3 regions of the Pseudomonas sp. FP2335 genome follow, and region 1 is predicted to be linked to each of the others. Evidence: predicted binding sites of a transcription regulator. Region 1 holds the regulator's gene; each other region holds the start of a gene.
What was found. Region 1 encodes sigma-54, which starts transcription at its own class of promoters, with help from an activator protein. Its sites were predicted from a motif close to ANTGGCATNNANNTTGCTNT; they were not measured.

Region 1 (5,358 bases):
CACGAGATGCTCGCCAGCCTGGGGTTGTGCATCGGGTTTTGTTTGATGATGGTGATGGATACCGCATTGGGCTGAAGTCGTTGCGACTTCACGCCCGTCTTCAAGGGTGTCACTCACCCTCATCAAAGAAGTTGTTGATCAGCGCCACCAGGGCGTCCATGGCTTCCTGCTCTTGCTCGCCTTCCGTCTTCAAGTGAATCCGGGTGCCCTTGCCGGCGGCCAACATCATCATGGCCATAATGCTTTTGCCATCGACCATGGACTCTGGCGTACGCCCCGCGCGGATCTGGCAGGGGAACTGCCCGGCAACGCCGACGAACTTCGCGGAAGCCCGGGCATGCAGCCCCAGCTTGTTGATGATTTCAATTTCCAGAGCAGGCATCGCGGGGGTGTTCCTTTCAGCTAAGGTCGCGGTGGCGAACCTGGACGTTCTTGAGGGTTTGTTGCAGCAGTTGGCCCAGGCGTTCGGTCAGGTAGACCGAGCGGTGGTGGCCGCCGGTGCAGCCAATGGCAATGGTGACATACGCCCGATTGCTTGCAGCGAAGCGCGGCAGCCATTTGAGCAGGTAGCTGGAAATGTCCTGGAACATCTCCTCGACATCCGGTTGCGCCGCCAGGTATTCAGCCACAGGTTGGTCCAGCCCGGACTGATCACGCAGTTCCGGTTTCCAATAAGGGTTGGGCAGGCAGCGCACATCGAACACCAGGTCGGCGTCCACCGGCATGCCGCGCTTGAAGCCAAACGACTCGACGAGGAATGCCGTACCCGGCTCGGGCTGGTTCAGCAGACGCAGCTTGATGGCATCACGCAACTGGTACAGGTTGAGCCCGGTGGTGTTGATCTTGAGGTCGGCGAGGTCAATGATCGGCCCCAGCAACTTGGTTTCGTCCTCGATGGCTTCTGCCAGGGAGCGATGGGGGCTGCTGAGGGGGTGGCGTCGACGGGTTTCAGAGAAGCGCTTTAGCAGGGTCTCTTCGTCGGCGTCCAGGTACAGCACATCGCAATGAATGTGCTTGGCGCGAACTTCCTCGAGCAGTTGCGGGAACCGCTCAAGGTGGCTGGGCAGGTTGCGGGCATCGATCGATACGGCCACCAGCGGTTGCGCCAGCTCGGTGTGGATCAACGCGCGTTCCGCGAGCTCTGGCAGCAGGCCGGCGGGCAGGTTGTCGATGCAGTAGAAGCCACTGTCCTCAAGTACGTTGAGGGCGGTGCTTTTACCCGAGCCGGAACGGCCGCTGACGATGATCAAACGCATGATTACTGCCCGTTCTGTTCATCCAGGACTACCTGATACAGCGCCTCATTGCTACTGGCACTGCGCAGTTTGTCGCGTACTTCCTTGCGGTCGAGCATGCTGGCGATCTGCCGGAGCAGTTCCAGGTGCGCATCGGTGGCGGCTTGCGGGACCAGCAGAACAAACAGCAGGTCGACCGGGGCGCCGTCGATGGCGTCGAAATCGATGGGAGCGTCCAGGTGCAGCAGGGCGCTGACAGGTGCCTCACAACTTTTGAGGCGGCAGTGGGGAATGGCGATGCCGTTGCCAAAACCGGTGGAGCCGAGTTTTTCACGGGCAATCAGAGCCTCGTAGACATCTTGCATCTCCAGGTCAGGCACTTCGCGGCTGATCAGGTTGGCAATTTGCTCAAGGGCTTTCTTTTTACTGCCACCCGGCGCGTTCACGAGGGAACGGCCGGGGGTCAGGATGGTTTCAAGTCGAATCATGGGTGGGGAGTGTTAGCGGCCTGTGCCCTGGAGGAGGCTCTGCTGCTTTTCCTTATGCTTTTTGATTTGGCGATCCAGCTTGTCGGTCAGGTCGTCAATGGCGGCATACATATCTGAATGCTCGGCATTAGCGACTACTTCCCCGCCGGGTATACGCAAGGTGGCTTCGATTTTCTGCTTCAGCTTTTCGACAGTCATGATGACTTGCACGTTGGTGATCTTGTCGAAATGCCCCTCAATTCTTTTGAGTTTTTCGCCGATATAGGCGCGCAGCGGTTCGGTCACTTCCAGTTGGTGTCCACTGATGTTGACTTGCATACAGCTTCTCCTTCGTTGCCAGTGCATAAAGCGGTGGGCAGGAATACCCACCACTGGAACGCTATGGCCCGCCCGTCACATCAAACGCTTACGCTCGCTGGAAGGCGCGATCCCGAGGGACTCGCGGTACTTGGCGACGGTTCGACGGGCGACCTGAATGCCTTGTGCCTCCAGTAAACCAGCGATCTTACTGTCACTCAATGGCTTTTTCTGATTTTCCGCGGCAACCAGTTTTTTGATGATCGCGCGGATCGCCGTGGACGAGCATTCGCCGCCTTCGGAGGTGCTGACGTGGCTGGAGAAAAAGTATTTCAGCTCATAAATACCCCGTGGGGTATGCATGAATTTCTGCGTGGTCACCCGTGAAATCGTCGATTCGTGCATGCCGACTGCTTCGGCGATGTCATGCAGCACCAACGGTTTCATCGCTTCGTCGCCGTATTCCAGGAAGCCGCGCTGGTGCTCGACGATCTGGGTGGCGACTTTCATCAGGGTTTCGTTGCGGCTTTGCAGGCTCTTGATGAACCAGCGGGCCTCCTGCAACTGGTTGCGCATGAAGGTGTTGTCGGCGCTGGTATCGGCGCGGCGTACAAAGCCGGCGTATTGCGGGTTGACCCGCAGGCGTGGCACCGACTCCTGGTTCAACTCCACCAGCCAGCGTTCGTTGTCCTTGCGCACGATGACGTCAGGCACCACGTATTCGGCTTCGCTGGACTCGATCTGCGAGCCCGGGCGCGGATTGAGGCTCTGTACCAGCTCGATCACCTGGCGCAGGTCGTCTTCCTTGAGTTTCATGCGGCGCATCAACTGGCTGTAGTCGCGGCTACCCAGCAAGTCGATGTAGTCGGTCACCAAGCGCTGGGCTTCAACGAGCCAAGGCGTCTTGGCAGGCAGTTGGCGCAATTGCAGCAACAGGCATTCGCTGAGGGTGCGGGCGCCGATGCCGGCGGGTTCGAACTGTTGGATGCGGTGCAGGACGGCTTCGATCTCGTCCAGTTCGATGTCCAGTTCCGGGTCGAACGCTTCGAGGATCTCCTCAAGCGTCTCGTCCAGGTAGCCCTGGTTGTTGATGCAGTCGATCAGGGTCACAGCGATCAGGCGATCGGTGTCCGACATCGGCGCGAGGTTCAATTGCCACAACAGATGGCTCTGCAGGCTTTCACCGGCGGACGTGCGGGTGGTGAAGTCCCACTCATCATCATCGTTGCTGGGCAGGCTGCTGGCGCTGGTCTGGTAGACGTCTTCCCAGGCGGTATCCACGGGAAGTTCGTTAGGAATGCGTTCGTTCCATTCACCTTCTTCCAGGTTATCCACCGTTGGGGCGGTTTCCTGATAGGAAGGTTCCTGCACGTCGGAATTGGGTTTTTGCTCGATGTTGTCGGCCAGCGGGTCTGCGTTATCGAAGTCGTCGCCTTCTTCCTGGCGTTCGAGCATCGGGTTGGACTCCAGGGCCTCCTGGATTTCCTGTTGCAGGTCCAGGGTCGACAATTGGAGCAGGCGGATGGCCTGTTGCAGCTGCGGTGTCATCGTCAGCTGCTGGCCCATTCTCAGGACTAGCGATGGTTTCATGGCAGGGGCTTAACACCTTATTCGCCGGCGCAATGCGCCATCCACGACAGGGCGCGTGAGCGCCAAACATAAGCAAATTATATGCCTGATGTCGGGGGCTTTGCCTAGAGCACGGTAACAATAAAAATCCGGAGGTTTTCATTGACTCCCGCGCATCTTGGCAGCGGCCGTGACACCACGGTGTTTACAGGCGGAACTCGTGACCCAGGTAGACTTCCTTCACCAATTCGTTGGCCAGGATCGTGGCGGCGTCGCCTTCGGCAATCAGCTGGCCATCGTTGACGATATATGCGGTTTCGCAGATGTCGAGGGTTTCACGCACGTTGTGGTCGGTGATCAATACACCGATGCCCTTGGCTTTCAGGTGGTGGATGATTTGTTTGATGTCGCCGACCGAGATCGGGTCGACGCCGGCAAACGGTTCGTCCAGCAGGATGAATTTCGGCGCAGTGGCCAGGGCGCGGGCGATTTCCACACGACGACGCTCGCCGCCGGACAGGCTCATGCCGAGGTTGTCGCGAATGTGGTTGATGTGGAATTCCTGCAGCAGGCTTTCCAGCTCCTTGCGACGGCCATCACGGTCGAGTTCCTTGCGGGTCTCGAGGATCGCCATGATGTTGTCGGCCACCGACAGTTTGCGGAAGATCGACGCTTCTTGCGGAAGATAGCCGATACCGGCCCGTGCACGACCGTGCATTGGCTGGTGGCTGACATCCAGGTCGTCGATCAGGACGCGACCCTGATCCGCCTGGACCAGGCCGACGATCATGTAGAAGCAGGTGGTCTTGCCGGCGCCGTTGGGGCCGAGCAGGCCGACGATCTGGCCGCTGTCGATCGACAGGCTGACGTCGCGCACGACCTGGCGGCTTTTATAGGCCTTGGCCAGATGCTGGGCTTTCAGGGTTGCCATTACTCGGCCTTCTTCTTCGGCTGGATAACCATGTCGATTCGCGGACGTGGCGCAGTCACCTTGGCACCATTGGCGCGGCCGGCGTTGGCGATCTGTTTCACGGTGTCATAGGTGATTTTCTCACCTTCCGTGGAGTTGCCGTCCGGGCTGAGGACCTTGGCCTGGTCGATCAGGACAATACGGTTCTGCTGGGCGTGATACTGGATGGTCTTGCCGTAGCCCTTCATCGGGCCGCTGTCGGTCGGCGACTGCTTCTGCTCGAAGTAAGCCAGGTTGCCCACCGAAGTCACCACGTCAATGTCGCCATTGGCGGTACGCGTCAAGGTCACCGTGTTGCCGGTGATCTTCATCGAGCCCTGGGTGATGATCACGCCGCCGGTGTAGGTGGCGACGCCTTGCTTGTCGTCCAGTTGCGCATCGTCAGCCGAAATGTGGATCGGTTGCTGGCTATCGTTCGGCAGAGCCCAGGCGCTCACGCTTCCCAGTGCTGCGCCCAGACTGAGCAAAATAGGGAGAGTTTTAACGAGCCTCATACTGTCCTCTTACGTTCGATAGCAGGTGTATCCTGCTTTCTTTCAAATACGCTTTCATTCCCTTGCCAGTCGATACCCCGCCAGCGCCGTCGATTCTAACGTCTTGCTCGGTCTGCGCATATTGCTTCTGCGGGAATACGGTCATACGACTGCTGGTAATCACGGTGTCACGGTTTTTATCGTCGGTACGCGCGACGCGCACCGAGTCGATCAGTTCCACTTCGGTGCCGTCCGGGTTGACCTCGCCACGCTTGCTGGTGACATGCCACGGAAACTCGGTGCCACGGTAGATGTTCATGTCCGGG
Region 2 (5,358 bases), 2.5 Mb from region 1:
CATTCGGCGCAACAATAGTCTTGAGTTTGCCGGCTTCGTCAAAGGTCAGCGTCGACGCGACAGGCGCCGTCACGCCGAATGGGTCGGAACCGCTGATGGCAGTACCGTCAGGGTTGCGGCCGTCGATCAAGGTGTAGGACTTCCAGACGTTGGAGCCCGTCTTGACCATGTACTGCACCATCGAGTGGGCGTTGCCCTGGGTATCGTAAAGCGTGGTGGAGTACTGGGTGTTGAAGCTGTCGGTCTTGGTAGGATCAAACGGGTGTGCCGTCTGGTCGATCGGCAGGTCCGACGAATTCAGGTTACTGGTGGAATCCACCTTGGTGGACGCCTTTGGCGGCAGGCTCGACAGGTTCAGTTGCAGGTCGACCAGGCCACCCTTGACGATCTTGCCATTGTCATCCGCCGCATAGCCTTGCAGGCGCGAGGTGCCAGTGTTGTTGGTGATGTAACCATCTTTGTCGGCACGGAAGGCGCCGCTACGGGTGTATTCCAGCGAGCCGTCGCTGCCCTTCTGTACGAAGAAGCCGCCGCCCTGGATCGCCATGTCCAGCACGCCGCCGCTGTTGTTGACGTCACCCTGGGTGAACTGCTGGGACACCGCCGCCAGGTTCACCCCGTTGCCGATGCTGTTCTGGCCGGTACCCAGTTTGGACGCGGCGTAGATGTCCGCGAATTCCGCACGGGACGATTTGAAGCCAGTGGTCGCGACGTTGGCGATGTTGTTGCCGGTCACGTCCAGTTGTTTGTTGGCCGCATAGAGGCCGCTAAGGCCGATGTTAAAAGACATGCTTCTCTCCCTTTCTGCCGTATTTAGCCGGCTCTATGTACCGATAGTCTGAATTTGCGACAGCTTGACGCTGCCCATGCCGCCCGCCAGGTTCAGCAGCATTTCGCCGCCGGTCTTGCTCAGGGTCACGCTGGTGACCGTGGCTGGCAGCGAAGTGCTCAAGGCAACGGCGTCGCCCTTGTCGTTCTTGGTGGTGGCCGCGAAGGTGTAGGTGCCCGCTGGAGCAACCTCGCCCTTTTCGTTCTTGCCATCCCAGATAAAGTCGGAAGTGCCGGCACTCTGGGCGCCCATGTCGATGGTGCGTACCACGTTGCCGTCTTTGTCGGTGATCTTGATGGAGACGTTGCCCACCGCAGAAGTCACCGCGACCGAACCGGTCATGCTCTTGCTCGTATCCACCAGGGCCTTGTCGGTCTGGGTGATGATCGAACGCCCCACCAGCGACGAAGCCTGCAGCGCTTGCGACGAGCTGAAGTTGCTGGAGATCGCATTCACCGAGTCGTTCAGCGTGTTGATGCCTTCCAGGCTGCTGAACTGCGCCAGCTGGGCCACGAACGCGCCGTTGTCCTGAGGCGACAGCGGGTTCTGGTTCTTCAGCTGAGTCACCAGCAATTGCAGGAATGCATCCTTGCCCAGGGACTGGTTGCCCGTGGCAGCGGTGGCAGCGCTCGCAACATTGTTGGTGGCAGTGTTGACCTTCGTGTTGAAAAGGTTCTGCACCGCTGTATTGGTTGATGTTGTATCAACGATAGCCATTATTCGGCGCCCCTTATCACTGACCCAGGGTCAGGACCTTTTGCATCATGGTTTTGGCGGTGTTCATCATTTCCGCGTTGGTCTGGAACGAGCGACTGGCGGAAATCATGTCAGCCATTTCCTCGACCACGTTGACGTTGGGGTAGTACACGTAACCCTTTTCGTTCGCGGCAGGGTGGTTGGGTTCGTAGCGGGCTTCGAGGTTGCTCTGGTCTTCGACCACGCCCAACACCTGCACGCCGGAACCTGCGGCACCCTGCTCCTGGAACAGCGAGTCGCTGCCGCCGTTCTGACCGGCCTGGAACATGGTGGCGAACACTGGGTGGCGGGCGCGGTAGGTCTGGTCAATGCTCGACGACACGGTTTCGGCGTTGGCGATGTTACTGGCGACGGTGTTCAGACGCGTGGTCTGGGCGCTCATGCCACTACCGGCAATATTGAAAACACTGGACAGGGACATGGCTTACTCTCCACGCAGGGCTGACATCAGCCCTTTGAATTTGCTGTTGAGCAGGGTGAAGCTGGCCTGGAAGTTCACCGAGTTCTCGGCGTAGGCCGATTGCTCCAGCTGGGCGTCGACGGTGTTCTGGTCGATCGACGGCTGCATCGGCGTGCGATACAGCAGCGACTCGTCCCCACTGCTCAGGCCTTGCGCTTCGATATGACGGTTGTTGGTCATGTTCAAGGCGAAGGTGCCGTTCTTGTTCTTGTCCTGCTGTGCGGCGAGCACGGCGGAGAAGTCCAGGTCCCGAGCCTTGTAGTTCGGGGTATCGGCGTTGGCAATGTTGTTGGCCAGGACTTCGGCACGCTGGGCGCGGAAGCCTAGGGCTTGTTCGTGGATACCGAGCGCTTTATCGAAGCTGATGCTCATGGCGGAAACCTTTAGGCTGACCTGCTTTTCGTTAGCAGGGTTATAGCAAGGTGTGTGCCAATTCTTCGAAGGCCCGTGTTTCAGGGCTTTGCGGGGAAGTTGCCGGGCGGCAATGCCAGAAAAGCGGCAATGGGTTTCCGCGTGGTGCCAGTAAAGCGGCAATGGGGTTTGCCGCTATTGAGAGGATTGCCGCAAAAACAACTGTGGGAGCTGGTTTGTGTGGGAGCTGGCTTGCCTGCGATGCAGACACCTCGGTACTTCAGTGATACAGAGGTGATGCTATCGCAGGCAAGCCAGCTCCCACACAAGCCTGGCTCCCACGTTTTTGATGCTTACTTGGCCTGGTAGATGATCCCAGGGCTGCACTGCACCATCTGGTAGTGATCCGGCAGACCGTTCAACGCCTCGGAAGCACCAAGGAACAAATAGCCGCCACGCTTGAGCGTGCCATGGATGCGCAACAGGATGTCTTTCTTCACTTCGGCCGAGAAGTAGATCAGCACGTTGCGGCAGAACACCATGTCGAACTTGCCCAGGCTGGCGTAGCTGTCGAGCAGGTTGAACGAGCGAAACTCCACCCGGTTCTTGATCGGCGCCTTGACCGCCCAACGTCCTGCCCCTTTCGGCTCGAAGTAACGTTGCAGGCGCTCCTGGGACAAGCCACGGCCCAGCGCCAGGCTGTCGTATTCGCCGGTCTTGCAGTTGGTGAGCATGGTGCCGGACAAGTCGGTGGCGACGATCTGCGCACCGGCCTTGAGCTGGCCCATGTTGGTCCGCTCGAACTCATCGATGGACATCGAGATCGAATACGGTTCCTGCCCCGAGGAGCAGGCCGCCGACCAGATGCGCAAGCGCTGGCCCGGGCTGGCCTTGATGGCCTCCGGAAGCACTTTGCTCTTGAGCACTTCAAACGGGTAGGTATCACGAAACCACAGGGTTTCGTTGGTGGTCATGGCATCGACCACCATTTCCTTGAGCCCGCTGCGCGGCTGGCCCTGGATACGCTGCACCAACTCACCCAGGGATTTGATGCCCTGCTGTTCCATCAGTTTGTTGAGACGGCTGGATACCAGGTACTGCTTGTTTTCACCGAGCAATATGCCACAGGCTTTTTCCAGGAAGACCCGGAACTGTTCGAAATCCAAATTACCCGTAGACAATGATACCGCCTCTTAAATCGTGTGACCGCCAGGGGCAAATGCCCCTAGCCGTGATCTGCTGCCTTGATCCGGTCGACTACCCGGTTTGCCAGGTCATCAGGGCGGAATTTGGCCAGGAAGTCATCGGCACCGACTTTCTTGACCATCGCCTGATTGAATACGCCTGACAATGAAGTATGCAGGATGATATGCAATTTTTGCATGCGTGGATCGTTGCGGATCTCGGCCGTGAGGGTGTATCCGTCCATTTCCGGCATCTCGATGTCGGAAATCATCATCAAGAACTCTTCTTCCGGCTTCTTGCCGTCATCCACCAGCTTGCGCAGGTAATCCAGGGCCTGGCGGCCGTCATTGAGCGCCACCACCTCAACACCGATGGTTTCCAGACAACGGGTCACCTGTTTGCGCGCCACCGACGAGTCGTCCACCGTCAGCACACGCAGCGAAATTGCCTTGTGTGCGGTTTCAGCGTCGACCACACCCACCGAAATCGATTCCGAGGTCGGCGCCACTTCGGCGAGGATCTTCTCCACGTCGATGATTTCCACCAACTGGTTATCGACCCGCGTCACCGCCGTTAGGTAGTGATCGCGGCCGGTGCCCTTGGGTGGTGGATGGATCTCTTCCCAGTTCATGTTGACGATGCGCTCCACCGAGCGCACCAGGAACCCCTGGGTCTTGGTGTTGTACTCGGTAATGATCACGAACGGGCTTTCGCGGTCCTGCAAACCGGACGAACCAGTGGCGAGGGCCAGGTCAAGAATCGGGATGGTCGCACCACGGATGTTGGCGACGCCACACACCACCGGGCTGGACTTGGGCATGATCGTCAGCTTGGGACATTGCAGCACCTCCCGCACCTTGAATACGTTGATGCCATATAGCTGTTTGCCATCCAGGCGAAAAAGCAACAACTCCAGGCGATTCTGCCCTACCAGCTGTGTGCGCTGGTTTACTGAATCCATTACTCCTGCCATGCCCAGACTCCTACGCTAAAACCTTTGAGGGTGCGACGCGCACCCAACTCTAAACGGCACGAGCTTTGCTAATTATTGGCTATGGATATTAAAACGACAGTTTCCCGACGCCTTCAATTACCACGGTACAGCAGATTGCTCTGCGTCTCGCTGGCATTGTTCGCCCTGGGCCTCAACAGCGCGGCCCGCGCGGACAACGTCACCTTGCCTGATCTACTTATCGGCGTCACTCAGGGGTTTCTTGAGTTCACTGTAGAAGATTATCTGGCAACCACACAGACGCCGGGGCGTTATGAAATCCAAGTCAACCCATTGGACCCGCGTTTGCGCATGCCAATGTGCGACAAGGAATTGACAGCCACCCTGGAAAGCCCCGCCCAGCCCATTGGTCGCGTGACGGTCAAAGTGCGCTGCGAAGGCGCGTCACCCTGGACGGTGTTCGTGCCGGCGCAGGTCAAACTGTTCCGCGATGTGGTGGTGGTCGCCCGCCCGCTGAAGCGCACCGGCATCATCGGTCTAGACGATGTTGTACTGCGTGAACGCGACATCAGCCTGATCAGCCAGGGCTACCTTACCTCCGTGGACCAGGCCGTCGGGCAGAAATTGACCCGACCAGTGGTCACCGATCAGGTCATTACCCTGGTGCATCTGGAGCAGGCCGAGGTAATTCGCAAAGGTGATCAGGTGGTTATTTCCGCGAGCAGCGGTGCGTTGCAGGTGAAAATGCCAGGGGAAGCGCTGTCCAACGGCGGCATGAGCGAACAGATACGGGTAAAGAACCTCAACTCCAATCGAGTGATCAAG
Region 3 (5,358 bases), 650 kb from region 1:
TTGTCCAGACGTTCCTTGATGTTACGGGAAGTCACGAACTTGCCTTCTTTACCGCAGAAAGGCGAGTCGTTTACCTGGAAGGTCATGGAAACGGTTGGCTCGTCAACGGTCAGAGGCTTCATCGCCTCGACGTTGTCCGGCTGGCACAGGGTGTCGGAGATGAACAGGGAGTCCATACCGCTCACGCATACGATGTCGCCTGCGAAAGCTTCTTCAACGTCGATACGGTGCAGACCGTGGTGACCCATCAGCTTCAGGATACGACCGTTACGCTTCTTGCCGTCAGCGCCGATAGCAACAACCGGGGTGTTCGGCTTGACGCTACCACGAGCGATACGGCCAACGCCGATAACACCCAGGAAGCTGTTGTAGTCCAGTGCCGAGATTTGCATCTGGAACGGGCCGTCACGGTCAACTTTTGGCGCCGGTACGTTGTCGACGATCGACTGGTACAGCGGGGTCATGTCTTCAGCCATGTCGTTGTGGTCCAGACCGGCAATGCCGTTCAGGGCCGAGGCGTAGACGACTTTGAAATCCAGCTGTTCTTCGGTGGCACCCAGGTTGTCGAACAGGTCGAAGATCTGGTCCAGAACCCAGTCCGGACGCGCGCCTGGACGGTCAACCTTGTTGATGCACACGATCGGACGCAGGCCGGCTTCGAACGCCTTCTTGGTCACGAAACGGGTTTGCGGCATAGGGCCGTCCTGGGCATCAACCAGCAGCAGAACGGAGTCAACCATCGACATTACGCGTTCAACTTCGCCGCCGAAGTCGGCGTGGCCCGGGGTATCCACGATGTTGATGTGGTAGCCGTTCCAGTTGATGGCGGTGTTTTTCGCCAGGATGGTAATACCGCGCTCTTTTTCCTGGTCGTTGGAGTCCATCACGCGCTCGTCATTGAGCTCGTTGCGCTCCAGGGTGCCGGACTGACGCAGGAGTTTGTCTACCAGGGTGGTTTTACCATGGTCAACGTGAGCAATGATGGCGATGTTACGTAGATTTTCGATCACTTGTGTATCTCGATCAGAGGATTCGGTGTGCTGACAGGTCGTGGCAGCGATTAACAGTAGAGTCAGGCCTTGCCGTTACAGCTTGACGGCAGAGTCGGGGGGCCGGTGACGCAGGCCACAGGCAAACAGCCCCGGGCTCTTAGCTCGGTCGATAAACGCGCACATTGGCATGCCCCTCACTGAGCAAATGGTGGGCATGCAGGCGACTCATCACGCCTTTGTCGCAATACAGCAGGTACTGACGGCTGTTATCCAGTTCCTTGAAACGCGCGTTCAATGCATAAAACGGCAGCGTTTGTACGTCGATGCCAGGAATCTCCAGCGGCTCATCTTCAGCGGCATCCGGGTGACGGATGTCGATGACGATCTGGCCGGCCAGGGCTTCGCTGACTTCTTCGATCTTCACGTCCTGGCCCAGTTCGTCGATGACACGATCGATAGGGACCAGCTTGGCGTTCTCGAGCGCACGCTCCAGAACCGCCATGTCGAACTGTTGTTCTTCGTACTCCACGCGGTTGCGCTTGGCGTGGGTCTTGGGGTTCACCGAGATGACCCCGCAATATTCAGGCATGTGCTTGGCAAAATCCGCCGTGCCGATTTCTTCGGCCAGGTCGATGATGTCCTGCTTGTGACTGGCGATCAGCGGGCGCAAGACCAGCTTTTCGGTGACGCAATCGATCAGCGACAGGTTCGGCAGCGTTTGGCTGGACACCTGGGAGATTGCTTCACCCGTCACCAGGGCGTCGATCTGCAACTGATCGGCGATCCGGGACGCAGCGCGCAACATCATACGCTTCAATACCACGCCCATATGACTGTTATCGACTTTGCCGAGAATTTCGCCCAGCACTTCTTCGAACGGTACGCTTACAAATAGCACGCGTTGGGAGCTGCCGTACTTCTTCCAGATAAAGTGCGCAACTTCCATCACGCCCAATTCGTGTGCACGCCCGCCCAGGTTAAAGAAGCAGAAATGGCTCATAAGGCCGCGGCGCATGATCTGGTAGGCGGCAACCGTGGAATCGAAACCGCCGGACATCAGGACCAGGGTCTGTTCCAGGGCGCCCAGCGGGTAACCGCCGATGCTGTTGTGCTGGCTGTGGATGACAAACAACCGTTGGTCGCGAATTTCCATGCGCACTTCAATTTGCGGCGCTTTCAGGGAAATTCCGGCAGCGCCGCACTCGCGACGCAGCTTGCTGCCGACGTATTTCTCGACATCCATGGAGCTGAAGGTGTGCTTGCCGGCGCGCTTGCAACGCACCGAAAAGATCTTGCCTTCAAGCTCGCTGCCGTAGTGCTGCTTGCACTTCTCGGTGATGTCGTCGAAGTCGCCCAGCGGGTACTCATCCACCTGCAGGAAATGCGCGATGCCCGGCATGCAGCTCAGGCGTTCGGTCATGTCCTTCAAGGCTTTGGCGTCGGTAATGCGGGTTTCCAGCTCGAGATTGTCCCACACGCCGTTCACCACCACAGCCGGGTCCAGGTCACGGAGCACGGCACGGATGTTCTTGGCCAATTGACGGATGAAACGCGTCCGTACCGGTCGGCTTTTGATGGTGATCTCGGGGAAGACTTTAACGATTAATTTCATGGAAACAGCGCGCGCCGGGCCTGCTGAAAAAGGGGGGCGCGGATTATAGCGGAAATCGCTCAAGGTTTAACCAGTTAATATGCATCGGACTGCAAGCGCACTAAAGCAGTGCATTTTCCAGTGCGTGCGCTACATTGCGGTGCGCCATTTTCGGGCTTTTGTCGCAATGCACCTTTATAGGGGCGTTTTTGGACCAGAAAACCCATGTTGGCGCACTGGCATGCAATTTGCTCTCTTGTGAGGCAGGTTGCCATGGCGGACTATCCGCGCCGGCATCACCCACATTCTAAGGGCTAACTCCACTACCCCAGCCCGAAGCCACCCGGAGGACACTATGTCGAAGTCGGTTCAACTCATCAAAGATCATGACGTTAAATGGATTGATCTGCGCTTCACGGACACCAAAGGCACTCAGCACCACGTGACCATGCCGGCTCGCGACGCGCTGGAAGACGACTTCTTCGAAGTTGGCAAGATGTTCGACGGTTCCTCCATCGCTGGCTGGAAAGGCATCGAAGCCTCCGACATGATCCTGCTGCCGGACGACGACTCTGCCGTACTGGACCCGTTCACCGAAGAGCCGACCCTGATCCTGGTCTGCGACATCATCGAACCTTCGACCATGCAAGGCTACGATCGCGACCCGCGCGCCATCGCCCACCGCGCCGAGGAATACCTGAAGACCACCGGTATCGGTGACACCGTCTTCTGCGGTCCTGAGCCTGAGTTCTTCATCTTCGACGAAGTGAAGTTCAAGTCCGACATCTCCGGCTCCATGTTCAAAATCTTCTCCGAGCAAGGCTCGTGGATGTCCGACCAAGACATCGAAGGCGGCAACAAAGGCCACCGTCCAGGTATCAAAGGCGGCTACTTCCCGGTTCCTCCGTTCGACCACGACCACGAAATCCGTACCTCCATGTGCAACGCACTGGAAGAAATGGGCCAGGTCGTTGAAGTTCACCACCACGAAGTGGCAACTGCCGGCCAGAACGAAATCGGCGTCAAGTTCAACACCCTGGTGAAGAAAGCTGACGAAGTTCAAACCCTGAAATACGTTGTACACAACGTTGCCGATGCATACGGCCGCACCGCGACCTTCATGCCTAAGCCTCTGTACGGCGATAACGGTTCGGGTATGCACGTTCACATGTCCATCGCTAAAGATGGCAAGAACACCTTCGCTGGCGAAGGTTATGCCGGCCTGTCGGAAACTGCCCTGTTCTTCATCGGCGGTATCATCAAGCACGGTAAGGCCCTGAACGGCTTCACCAACCCGGCGACCAACTCCTACAAGCGTCTGGTTCCAGGCTTCGAAGCACCGGTAATGCTGGCCTACTCGGCGCGCAACCGTTCCGCTTCGATCCGTATTCCTTACGTCAACAGCCCACGCGGCCGTCGTATCGAAGCACGTTTCCCGGACCCGGCTGCCAACCCATACCTGGCTTTCGCAGCCCTGCTGATGGCTGGCCTGGACGGTATCCAGAACAAGATCCACCCTGGCGACGCCGCCGACAAAAACTTGTACGACCTGCCGCCTGAAGAGGCCAAAGAGATCCCACAAGTGTGCGGTAGCCTGAAAGAAGCCCTGGAAGAGCTGGACAAGGGCCGTGCGTTCCTGACCAAAGGCGGCGTGTTCAGCGACGACTTTATCGATGCCTACATCGCCCTGAAAAGCGAAGAAGAAATCAAGGTTCGCACCTTCGTACACCCACTGGAATACGAGCTGTACTACAGCTGCTGATCCGGTAGCGCTGCTTAAAGTAGCGTGATGAAAAAGACCTCCTTCGGGAGGTCTTTTTTTGCCCCGGATTCAGTCGCCCGGGGTATCGCGGCCGAGCATCTGCACGCCCGGCGCGCTCGGTTGGTGGATGCCCGGACGGCATCGTGAGCCTTGCCTTCCGTCGCTTCAGATACGCTGAACAAAAGGGTGCTGACAATTGTGTACGCGGCCTACTTGATTTGAAGCACCGTCCTGCATCTTCACTTGGATAAGTCGCCATAGCCTGACCGTTCACTTACAGAACAGGATGGACCATGGACACTCTCAAGCTCTTGATTGCAGCAGCGTCGGGCTTATCGTTGCTGGGATGCAACAGCCAGCCAAAGGGCGCCGTACAGATCGAAAAGGAGGTGCTGCTTGAGCGCAGCGAGTCGTGGGACGGCGAGCCTTACAGAGTCTACCCCTCCGGGCCGCCGCAGCTCACGCTGATAAGGCTCAGGATTCCTGCGCACACGCAATTGCCATGGCACACCCACCCAATGCCTAACGCCGCCTATATCGTCTCCGGAGAATTGACCGTTGAAACCCGCCAGAGCGGGGTTACTCGCACATTGAGACAAGGGCAAACCCTCGCCGAGATGGTGGGCACCGAACATCGTGGAGTCACCGGCGACACCCCCGTCGAACTTCTGGTCTTTTACGCCGGCACCGCGGGCATGCCGCTTTCCGAGCAACGTTGACCCACCGGCTATCGAGGATCGTTTTCACCACACACAGAAAGCGATCCGCCCACCACTTCCTGAACAACAGGCACAAAACCGCACTATATTGGTGCAACTGGCTGCACCCGTCACACCTGCCAGCCCATTTTGGTTCGAAACTACCCGAGCAAGCTGGCAGAACGCCACAGATTCGCGCCTTAAACCCCTATTCCAGGGCATTTACGCTTCTTTTCGGAGCCTTGGTTTGGTTTTTGCATTTTCCTTGTATCAGCGTGTGCCTCAAGCCCGCGCCTTGCTCCAAAAGAGGTCCTG

Region 2: a site for sigma-54 is predicted at 2,460-2,479, ahead of flgB (flagellar basal body rod protein FlgB). Genes of this name have one in related genera too.
Region 3: a site for sigma-54 is predicted at 2,819-2,838, ahead of glnA (type I glutamate--ammonia ligase). Genes of this name have one in related genera too.

The regions. Positions count from the first base shown of each region.
Region 1 is NZ_CP117437.1:1,048,478-1,053,835, forward strand. Features, by position in the region: gene PSH81_RS04485 (ZIP family metal transporter) at 1-75, shown strand, start outside; gene PSH81_RS04490 (HPr family phosphocarrier protein) at 110-382, opposite strand; gene rapZ (RNase adapter RapZ) at 399-1,256, opposite strand; gene ptsN (PTS IIA-like nitrogen regulatory protein PtsN) at 1,259-1,723, opposite strand; gene hpf (ribosome hibernation-promoting factor, HPF/YfiA family) at 1,736-2,041, opposite strand; gene PSH81_RS04510 (RNA polymerase factor sigma-54) at 2,117-3,610, opposite strand; gene lptB (LPS export ABC transporter ATP-binding protein) at 3,795-4,520, opposite strand; gene lptA (lipopolysaccharide transport periplasmic protein LptA) at 4,520-5,053, opposite strand; gene lptC (LPS export ABC transporter periplasmic protein LptC) at 5,040-5,358, opposite strand, start outside.
Region 2 is NZ_CP117437.1:4,600,273-4,605,630, forward strand. Features, by position in the region: gene flgE (flagellar hook protein FlgE) at 1-790, opposite strand, end outside; gene flgD (flagellar hook assembly protein FlgD) at 824-1,546, opposite strand; gene flgC (flagellar basal body rod protein FlgC) at 1,563-2,006, opposite strand; gene flgB (flagellar basal body rod protein FlgB) at 2,010-2,417, opposite strand; gene cheR (protein-glutamate O-methyltransferase CheR) at 2,750-3,577, opposite strand; gene PSH81_RS20630 (chemotaxis protein CheV) at 3,622-4,554, opposite strand; gene flgA (flagellar basal body P-ring formation chaperone FlgA) at 4,636-5,358, shown strand, end outside.
Region 3 is NZ_CP117437.1:397,822-403,179, reverse strand. Features, by position in the region: gene typA (translational GTPase TypA) at 1-1,010, opposite strand, end outside; gene thiI (tRNA uracil 4-sulfurtransferase ThiI) at 1,150-2,604, opposite strand; gene glnA (type I glutamate--ammonia ligase) at 2,939-4,345, shown strand; gene PSH81_RS01695 (cupin domain-containing protein) at 4,639-5,064, shown strand.